3 regions of the Paenibacillus sp. FSL W8-0919 genome follow, and region 3 is predicted to be linked to each of the others. Evidence: riboswitches for the same ligand, from Rfam matches in the RefSeq annotation. Region 3 holds a riboswitch; each other region holds the start of a gene.
The links. Region 3 has a riboswitch for cyclic di-AMP ahead of NST44_RS17770 (C40 family peptidase). Riboswitches for the same ligand answer to the same signal wherever they lie in the genome.
Positions count from the first base shown of each region.

Region 1: another riboswitch for cyclic di-AMP. It lies ahead of ehuB (ectoine/hydroxyectoine ABC transporter substrate-binding protein EhuB); the one in region 3 lies ahead of NST44_RS17770 (C40 family peptidase).
Region 2: another riboswitch for cyclic di-AMP. It lies ahead of NST44_RS08840 (histidine kinase); the one in region 3 lies ahead of NST44_RS17770 (C40 family peptidase).

Region 1 is NZ_JBBOPV010000001.1:2,055,675-2,058,953, forward strand. It holds gene NST44_RS08930 (exosporium glycoprotein BclB-related protein) at 1-133, opposite strand, end outside; cyclic di-AMP (ydaO/yuaA leader) riboswitch at 692-838, shown strand; gene ehuB (ectoine/hydroxyectoine ABC transporter substrate-binding protein EhuB) at 1,276-2,130, shown strand; gene ehuC (ectoine/hydroxyectoine ABC transporter permease subunit EhuC) at 2,132-2,785, shown strand; gene ehuD (ectoine/hydroxyectoine ABC transporter permease subunit EhuD) at 2,789-3,279, shown strand, end outside.
Region 2 is NZ_JBBOPV010000001.1:2,035,910-2,039,188, forward strand. It holds gene NST44_RS08835 (TrkH family potassium uptake protein) at 1-544, opposite strand, end outside; gene NST44_RS08840 (histidine kinase) at 537-1,223, opposite strand; cyclic di-AMP (ydaO/yuaA leader) riboswitch at 1,356-1,508, opposite strand; gene NST44_RS08845 (cation:proton antiporter) at 1,681-2,913, opposite strand; gene NST44_RS08850 (DUF421 domain-containing protein) at 3,108-3,279, shown strand, end outside.
Region 3 is NZ_JBBOPV010000001.1:3,889,595-3,892,873, forward strand. It holds gene NST44_RS17765 (glycoside hydrolase family 28 protein) at 1-1,250, shown strand, start outside; cyclic di-AMP (ydaO/yuaA leader) riboswitch at 1,622-1,755, shown strand; gene NST44_RS17770 (C40 family peptidase) at 1,759-2,235, shown strand; gene NST44_RS17775 (stalk domain-containing protein) at 2,578-3,279, opposite strand, start outside.

The DNA of each region.
Region 1 (3,279 bases), 1.8 Mb from region 3:
GTCCGACAGGCCCAACCGGTCCAATCCGCCCGCGCGAAACTCTTGGACAGCGGCGCACAAGCACCAGATCCTTTTTACCGTGATCGTGTTTGCCTTTGCCATGATCGTGGCATTTCTTTTTAGCGTGAAGCACTTTTTTCTCTATTTTTTTAGGTGAGCACAATTTCTTTTTTCTAAGAGAACGATCCAAATTCAAGCACCTCCTTTAGATTTGTTCTATACTACGCAACTTTTGCCTTGGGGGCATGGGTTAATAGCGTATTCCTGGTAGAAGGATGCCTATTATTTGCTAGAATGTACGGTTGCCCTATAGTAGGGGGCCCACCGATTCCGTCTGAGACAGGCCCGGCGCGGGCTGAAATGAGCGGGGGATAAAGACAAGCAATAGGATGTCATCCAGCGCACGAAAAAAATTTTTTTTTCGGGGAAGTACGAAGTCTCCTTTGCCACCTTTCGTACCGATCATTAACCGCATGAAAGATCAATGGGATGAACTTCGGGGGCTGGGTGGCGATAATCCTTGCTGTTAAGCGGATTGCACGCTCCGGGCAATATACCGAGATGAGCTGCCGCCCCCCCAATCCTCGGTTAACGGAAGCATGAGGTCACCTTCGTACCGGCATGGAAATGACTCCTGAAAGGGATCAAAAATGCGCGAAACGGGTTTGACTTTTCCTGGGTTTCCTTTTATCATGAACACACGCTTAGTTTCCGGCATGCACATGACGGAAAGCGGGGGAACCAGTTTTATCAGGGGCGAGTCACTTGATTTCAGAGTGTAGGGTACCATCTTACCCGAGTCCGTCAGCTAACCTCGTCAGCAGTGGATGGGTCTTTTATACATAACCGATGTTCATAAACAAAGGCCCTTGATTCTCTATAGGGGCCTTTTTCTCTATGTTGACCCCCTGCTGGCGGAGCTGTGTCCAATTCCCCTGTTCGGAGGTCTTTTTTGCGTGGACTTTGAATGGGATGTGAAAGGAGGACGACAGGCTGTAATGTGTCTTCAACTGAAGTGGTCTAGAAGAGGCGCTGTAGTTAGAGCAACAGGGCGATGCAGGAGTTCGGTCCCTTGAAGCCTGATGATGGTGCGCGGGGACAAGAGCTTCAAAAATCCCCAGTAAATCTATCTATAAACTTTGTTATTTGCGTGTCGTTGATTGTTCAACTGGTTACTTAAGCTCATCGAGTTGATGCCGGGTGTTTAAGAAATTCTTTGGGTCATTATCGAGGATTATAGGAGTTCATGTGATTAACGAAAGGTTGTGGAAGGATTTGAAGAAAGTGATTGTGCTGGTTTGGTGTTTGATTATGGTGGTATCCTTGGCCGCTTGCGGCGAGAAAGGGAGCACGCTGGAGCAGGCGATTGAACGTGGGTATGTCACGGTCGGCTTTGCGAATGAGAAGCCGTACGCTTACAAGGAGGCGAACGGCGAGCTTACCGGCGAGGCGGTCGAAATTGCCCGCGTCATTCTGGAGCGCCTTGGCATCAAGGAAATGAGGGGGGAGCTTACCGAATTCGGGTCGCTTGTAGCGGGGCTGCAAGCCGACCGGTTCGACATGATAACGGCCGGGATGTTCATTAATCCGGAACGCTGCTCGGCAGTCTTGTTCGCCGATCCGGAGTACAGTATCGGGGAAGCGCTGGCGGTAAAGAAGGGGAATCCGCTCGGGCTTGGAAGCTATGCAGATGTTGCCAAGGATGATGATGCCAAGGTCGCCGTCATGACCGGTGCCGTCGAGATCGGATACATGGAGAAGTCGGGCATTCCTTCCGAGCGCATTGTCCAGGTGCCTGATCAGGCTTCGGCAATCAGTGCGCTGCAGGCGGACCGTGTGCAGGCAATCACGATGACGGGACCGTCGCTGCAGGCAATGCTGGATTCCGCAAGCGATGAGAGCATCGAGCGCGTAACCGACTTTGAGCAGCCGGTCATTGACGGTGAAAGCGTGCGCGGGTACGGCGCGACCGCATTTCGGAAAGCGGACACCGAATTTCAGGAAGCCTATAATGCGGAGCTGCAAAAAATGAAAGAATCCGGCGAGCTCCTGGAAATCTTGCAGCAGTTCGGATTTACCGAGGAAGAGCTGCCGGGCGACATGACAGCGGCTGCGCTCTGCGGGAAATAGCATGCCGAACTCCTGGATTGAGTTCCTTCCCACACTGTTGAAGGGCGCGGAAATTACGGTCCTGGTCGCGATATTTTCCGCCATGCTTGCGATTGTTGCAGCCTTTGCGGCAGGACTATCCCGGTTATCCAAGCTGTGGATCCTGCGCACGCTAGCCGCTGTTTATGTGGAGGTCTTTCGGGGTACCTCCCTGCTTGTTCAGCTATTCTGGCTGTACTTCGCCCTTCCGTTCATCGGCATCGAGCTTCCGAAAATGCTGGCGGCTATTTTGGCAATCGGGCTCAACTTCGGTGCGTACGGCTCGGAGATTGTCCGCAGTGCGGTGCTCGCGGTACCCAAAGGTCAATGGGAGGCAGCGGTCGCGCTCAACCTGAAGCCCTGGCAGCGGATGTTGAACGTGATTTTGCCGCAAGCAACGCTTAGGATGCTGCCGCCGTTCGGGAACCAGCTGGTGGAGCTGATTAAGTCAACGTCGCTCGTCTATTTCATCACGATGGCGGATCTGACCTATCAGGCGATGGTGCTCCGCAACAACTATATTGCCTGGACGACGGAAATTCTTGCGCTGCTGCTCCTGTTGTACTTTGTGATCGCTACGCTCGTTGCGGTGGCGGTCCGGCTGCTCGAGCGGAAATTGACGGCGGGGAGGATGTAGCCTATGTGGGATTGGAATTATGCATTTGATATTTTACCGGAGCTGCTGCGGGCGCTCCAAATGACCGTATGGGTAACGCTCTGTGCGTTCGTGGTTGCGCTTATTGTTGGGTTGCTGCTGGCTTTTGCCGCGCGGAGCCGATTTAAGCCACTGTCGCTGATCACCAAAGGAATCATTGAGTTTATCCGAAACACGCCGCTGCTCGTGCAAGTCTTCTTTCTGTATTACAGTCTGCCGCTCCTAATGGGCATCTCGATCCCCGCCTTCTATGCTGGAGTGATCGGACTGGGGCTGCATTACAGCACCTATTTGTCCGAGGTGTACCGATCAGGCATTGAAGCGGTACCGAAGGGGCAGTGGGAGGCGGCAACGGCGCTGAATTATACGAAGGCCCAGACCTGGCGCAGCATCATATTGCCGCAGGCGGTACCGCCGATCATCCCGGTGCTGGGGAACTATTTGATCGTGATGTTTAAGGAAACGCCGATTTTGTG
Region 2 (3,279 bases), 1.9 Mb from region 3:
AATGAAAAAGTCCATAATAGAGTGCTTGTCCCCAGCCGATCTCATGCCATCGAATGGCGAGGAGAATCGTTCCGAGCGTTTCAAAGGCAAATGAGATCAGCACCATATACAGGGATAGTTTGACCAGTCCCTGTGCCGATGTGGAGTGGGTCGTTTGTTGAATCATGAGACGCTGCTTTAACCCGATTCTTTTCCCTAACACGATGGCAACCATGACACCAAAGGTCATAAAGCCCAACCGGCCGGTTTGAATCAATATCATAATGATGACTTGGCCAAAGGTTGAGTAGACGCTCCCGGTATCCACGACAACTAGGCCATTCACGCAGATTGCGGAAGTGGCAGTAAATAATGCATCCAGCAGTCCTACGGATGTACCGCTGGCGGAGGACAGTGGAAGCGCGAGCAGCAAGGTACCGATCAAGATTAAGATGGTAAATACGATCAGGATGAGCTGAGGGGGGCTCATATTGCTTTTTTGTTTGTTGATGAACATTTCGATTTTGCTGGGAGCGGATCGTTGGGTTGTTGCGTTACTATCCATAATCCTTCTCATGGTCAAGGGGTGTTGATGCTTGACTTAGGAAAAACGAAGTGTCTGCGACTTTCCCCTGACTTACCTTTAAATACTTGAATTCCCGATCGGTTTTTATACGCAACAAACCGGTTTCGAAATCCGTATTCAGTTCCTTGAAGAACAGCCCCTCCGCGACAACGTCCCCTTCGTCTTCACCTTTACGGATCAGATATAGTCCATCTTTGCTGACAACCGTAACCGGAATTCCACGCTCGTGAGTCTCCACGATGTGTTGATCCATTCGCTGCACAGCCACGATGTGCAGATCCGTCTCGCCGATTCGATTAAGCAGCTCATTGACGAATGAACCCTGTGTGATTTCCTGCCACCGTGTTTGGCCGGATTGTCCGATGACCAGCTGCGTTATCTGATAATGCTTGGCGGTCTCGGCGATGATGTCCGAAGCTTTATGACGATTATCATTAGGCTTGGTGATGAACGAAGCTCCATATTCATCGCAGATGGTTTGCCAAAGGGCCATGAATTTTTCCTGCTCGAGATCGAGTTCATCCACAGCCGAGGGAATGACGCTCATCACATAGAGGGGACATTGCAGTAGTTTGGCGAGCTCGCCTCCTCTCCGAATCAGCCGTTCGCCGTTCGGCCCATAATAAACACACACCATAATTTTTTCATGATGTATCATGAATGCATCTGCTCCTTTCTGATCAAGCGGCTTGAGTCTTCTGAACCCAAGGAAAAAAAGCCCGGTAGCAGAGACAATCTGCTTCCAGGCTTTGGACTGTGTTCCGAATAAACAAGTCAAAGTTGCACGGGCGTTATCTCTCGAGACGCTGACGAGGTTAGCTGTCGGATTCGGGTCTGAGAGTCCCCGTTCTTTCCGGCTTGGAAAGAATTCACCCCTGAAGCCGTTAGCGGCTTCGCTGGTTCCCCCGCTCCCCAAGTGGTGGGGATTAAGCGATCAATAATATAAGATTATCGTAGTATATACTAAGCTAGGTAGATCTAAATGTAAACCTTGATCCCGAAGTGTCATGTGACGTTATTGAAACGATGCAGCTTAATCTATACTTAGGTATTCTACGCGAGTTCCCTCGCGAGGTTTCGGACTTTCAATAAATATTCGATCTTGCTCTAGTTAGTTATTCGGTCTCCTTGACGGGATTCGACAGCTTAAGCTTGGTAACCAACGGTTTTATCGTCAGCCCCTGTGCAAGAAGCGAGAACAGGACGACGCTGAATGTAAGGACGAGGATATCGTCGCGCCCTTCGAAGGAGGCGGGCAGGCTTAGCGCAAGTGCAATCGATAAGCTCCCTTTTAAGCCGCCCCAATTCAGCAGAGCTTTCCAGGATGACGGAAATTTCCGCAGGAAGCTCAAGCTGGTATAAACAGCGACCGTTCTTCCAATCAGCACGATAATGATGGAGGCGATAATCAGCGCCCATTTATCCGTGAAATCGATATGCTTGATTTCTAGGCCGATCATAAGGAATATCAATGAATTGGCAACCAGGGTAATGACATCCCAGAACGAATTGATATTCATCTTCGTGGTTTCGGACATCCCGATCCGGCTGCCGTAGCTGCCGAAGATCAAGCCGCTTACGACGACGGCGATAACTCCCGAGACATGAAAGTGCTCGGCAATAAAGTAGCTTCCGAAAAACAACAACATCGAAAAGGCAATCTCCAGCGGATAATCGTCATAAAAACGAATGAGCTGTGAGAACAGAAAGCCGAGGATGGCTCCAATCGCAATCCCTCCCAAGCTAAACTGAAGAAAGAGCCAGATCCCGCTGCCTATGCCTGCCCAGCCCATCTCTATATAGGAGAGCAAGTATACGGATGAAATTTGGAATAACACGACGGCGATGCCGTCATTGAAAAGCGACTCCCCTTCGATGATGGTCACCATTTTCTTGGAAACACCAAGGGATTTGAAGATGGAGATTACGCTAATCGGGTCCGTTGCGCTCATAAGCGCTGCAAAGGTAAAAGCTACAGGTAAAGGCAGTCCCATGATTCCATACATCGCCAGTGCGATAATAAGGAAAGATAGAAAGGTTCCGCCGATCGCCAGAGCAACCACCGGCTTGCTCTGCTGCCGTAAGTGGGAGAAAGGAAGCTTTAATGTGGCGTCGCCAAGCAGGATAGGCAGAAACAAGGAGATGATGATCGCCTGGAATACATTGGATTGCGTAATAAAAGTTTCGGCTTCGTCCAAAACGGGAATATGCAGCAATCCGAGCAGCAAACCTACCACAACGAGCGCAATCGAATAAGGCTGGTTTACTTTTTTGGCCAATGCGATAACCCCCATCGATATCGCAAGCAAAATTAACAATTGAACGAAGATCTCATTGAAATGATGCATAGAGCACCCCTCGCCTCAGGATAATTTTTTCAGTCATTGATTGTATCCGAAATTACGCGATTCGCAAACCAAAATAATGGGGAAGAGAGGGACTAGTTAAATATTATCCATCAAAATGAGTAAGGGCATGCATAAGATGGTTACTCGTTGACCAAAACATAAGGGAATCATTGAACGATTGAGGAGACAAGTCTATGAATGAGCTATGGAATGAGATCTGGAAATCCCTTATTTTAATTATTTTTGGAATGCTGGTGCTCCGCATATCCGGTCGAAAATCAATCTCCCAAATGACCGTACCCACAACCATTACGATGATTTCCATCGGAACGATCATCGTTCAACCGATCGCCGAAGAAAACTTAG
Region 3 (3,279 bases):
AGTCTCCGCTCGATGGAGAAGGGTTGGAGGATATCGCAATCACCGGCAGCGGCATCTTTGACGGAGGCGGCGAAGCCTGGAGGCCCGTTAAGCAAGGGAAGCTGACGGAAAGCCAGTGGGATCGATTAATTCATCCCGGCGGCGTCGTGGATGACGGGGGACTGTGGTGGCCAACGCCGGCTGCCCGGGACGGGATGGAGAACCTGGCCCGGATCGAACAAACAGGCAGCCGGAATCCCCAGGATTATGAGTCTGTCAGAGACTATCTGAGACCCAATCTGCTCAGCTTGAGAAACTGCAAGCGGATTCTGCTCAGCGGCCCTACCTTTCAAAACTCCGCAGCCTGGTGCCTGCATCCTTGGGCATCGGAGCAAATTACCATTCAGAACATTACCGTCCGCAATCCATGGTATGCCCAGAACGGGGACGGACTGGACATCGATTCGTGCAAATACGTGACCGTGGAAAACAGCTCGTTTGATGTAGGAGATGACGCGATCTGTCTGAAGTCCGGAAAAAATGAAGCCGGGCGCCTGCTGGGAAAGCCGAGTGAGCGCATCAGCATCCGGAACTGCACCGTTTATCACGGCCACGGCGGGATCGTTGTCGGCAGTGAAATGTCCGGAGGCATCAAGGATGTGCACGTATCCGATTGCACCTTCATCGGCACCGATATCGGCATCCGGTTTAAAAGCTGCCGCGGACGCGGCGGCGTGGTCGAAAATATCTTCATCGAACGGATACGGATGCGGGAGATCGACGGGGATGCCATCTCCTTCAATTTATATTACGAAGGGAAAGCCGGCTCCGGCGAATACCAAGCGGAAGCGATGCTCCCCGTTACCGAGGAAACCCCCGTGTTCCGCAATATTGTTATTCAGGATATCGTCTGCAGCGGCGCGCATACTGCGCTCCTCATCAACGGCCTGCCGGAGATGCCGGTGGAGAACGTGACGGTGATGCGGTCGGCCATCACAAGTCGGGAAGGCATTGTATGCCGCAATGGAAAGAACCTGACGATTCAGGACATGGTCCTTCGCAATCAGGAAAATCCGCTCCTTCTCTTTCACCAGAGCCGAAATGTACAGGTGGTGAACGTCAAGGGGGAAAGCGACTCGCTGGATGACCGCTTGCTTGTGGTTACCGGGGAACGGTCCGGGCAAATCGAATGCTCGGGGCTGCATGCCGATAGGGCAGGACAGATTATGATTTCTTCTGAAGTGGAACCGGAGGAGGTCGTGATCAAGTAGCTTTGCTGTTGGATGCATTAAGGTTTAGAAGGGAGGTGATCGAATTATAACCGTTGCAATCTCAATATGATAAGGAGGTACGCATTGAAAGCTGCAAAATGGCTGAAGCAAATGCTTGTTCTATCGATGAATTTGCTAGAACAAGAGCCGGCCCCCTAGGTGTCGGCTTCTTGCATGGAGGTTTTTTCGCCGCACTTAGAAAACGGAAACAATTTTAACATAAATGTCATGACTATGTGACCTTTCATATAGTAAAAACACTGTTAAAACTCTTTCGATTCGACGGCGATATCTAAAAAACGATAGATTTATCGGATATTATTGACAGTTTGCTAGCTTGTATACTATATTAAGAAAGGGTTACAAAATGTTAATGAATTTTGCCGAATTTCGCTAGAGAAAACGGGGGAACCGTCCTGGGTGAATTATTCTTGTAGTAGAGGGAATATAGGTGACCTTCAGCCGAACCCTTAGCTAACTCCGTAGGCATCGAAGGAGAGAATATATTTTGAAGAAATTGGTCATTTCTTTGCTAGGATCCGCAATCATTTTTTCTTCCGGTGCCGTGACAGCATTTGCCGATCAGCAGCCTAACTTTCAGCAGCAAGTGAAGCAGTTAGTAGGAACACCGTACAAGTGGGGCGGAACAACCACAAGCGGATTTGATTGCTCCGGATTTATTCTGTATATGTTCCGTAACTTTGATCTTGACCTTCCGCGCACTTCCCAAGGACAAGCCCAAGTAGGCGTGCATGTAGACCAGGAAGAGCTGCGTGTCGGTGATCTGGTATTCTTCAACACGAACGGCAAGGGAATTTCACATGCTGGCGTTTATATTGGAGACGGGCAATTCGCACATGCTTCAAGCAGCAAGGGTGTTCGAATCAGCAAGCTTAGCGACTCTTACTATAAGCCACGTTATGTTACCGCACGCCGGGTGTTAAGCCAAGAGGAATATGCGAAGCTGGTAGGAAGTGTTAGCTAGATCAGCTCATCTTTGGTCTTGATCCAGCTCTCTGCACAATGATCGTCTTGCAAGTCCTGGTAAGGAATTCTATGATCGATTTTCAGTGATTGCACCGAATACATACATAAGTCTTGATGATGACCTCTGTATACGACAGAGGTCATCTTTTTTTGTGCCGGCCATGTGGAAGATTGGCATCGGCTAATTCATAGCCTGTGTCGTTTCAATGGCTGTCAGAGATGCTCGGTTATCACGGAAGCATTGAACAAGCGAACAGGCTGCAGGTCCATAGCGACCGGCAGCCTGTGTAGTGATGATCGGAAGGATGGACTCATCCACGCTTCAACCTTTAATTACGGATCACTCTTTGATCACCGCTTCGTTCATGGCGCCTTCGATATCATCACCGTAGACTCTGAATATACCGAGCCGCCACAATGCCGCACCTTTCAGCTGATAGCGCTTGGCCAGACCAAGCTTGTCGTCGATGGAGTTCTCCGTTTCGCTGCCCAGGCTAATTCCAAGCAGAAGCTTGTCCTTAGGGGCTCCGGCATCAAGTGCAAGCTGAATAGCCTGCTGCACTTGCGTGTTCGGTTCCGGCTTCCGGTCTTTGGTGCCAACCGGGTGATACTGGTATGCCATGATAATCAGATCGTCGGCAATCGATGCAAGCGTTTTGTAATCATAGCCTTTATAGGCGCTGTTTAACGGAGGTACGGCCAAGGACAGGGCAGTCCCTTTCGGCAAGGCAGCTCTAAGGTCCTTCACGTATTGGTTCAGCAGCTTCTGCTGGGAGGCGGCATCCAGCTTGAAGCCCAATCCTTCGAAATCCAGCACGACCCCGCCGAACCCATTGTCCGTAACGGCGGCGGTAATCCCGTCGATCGATTTCATCCGCAGTGAGGCGTCGCTCATCATTTTTGTCAGTTCGCCGTTACCGTCCAGTGCATATACCATCAAATAGGGCTTAATGCCCTGTCCTTCCGCATCGGCCACAAGTGTCTGGGGCGTAATGTCTCCGGCGGCTTCCGGCATGCGGTATTCAACCCCTTGAAGGGTGAA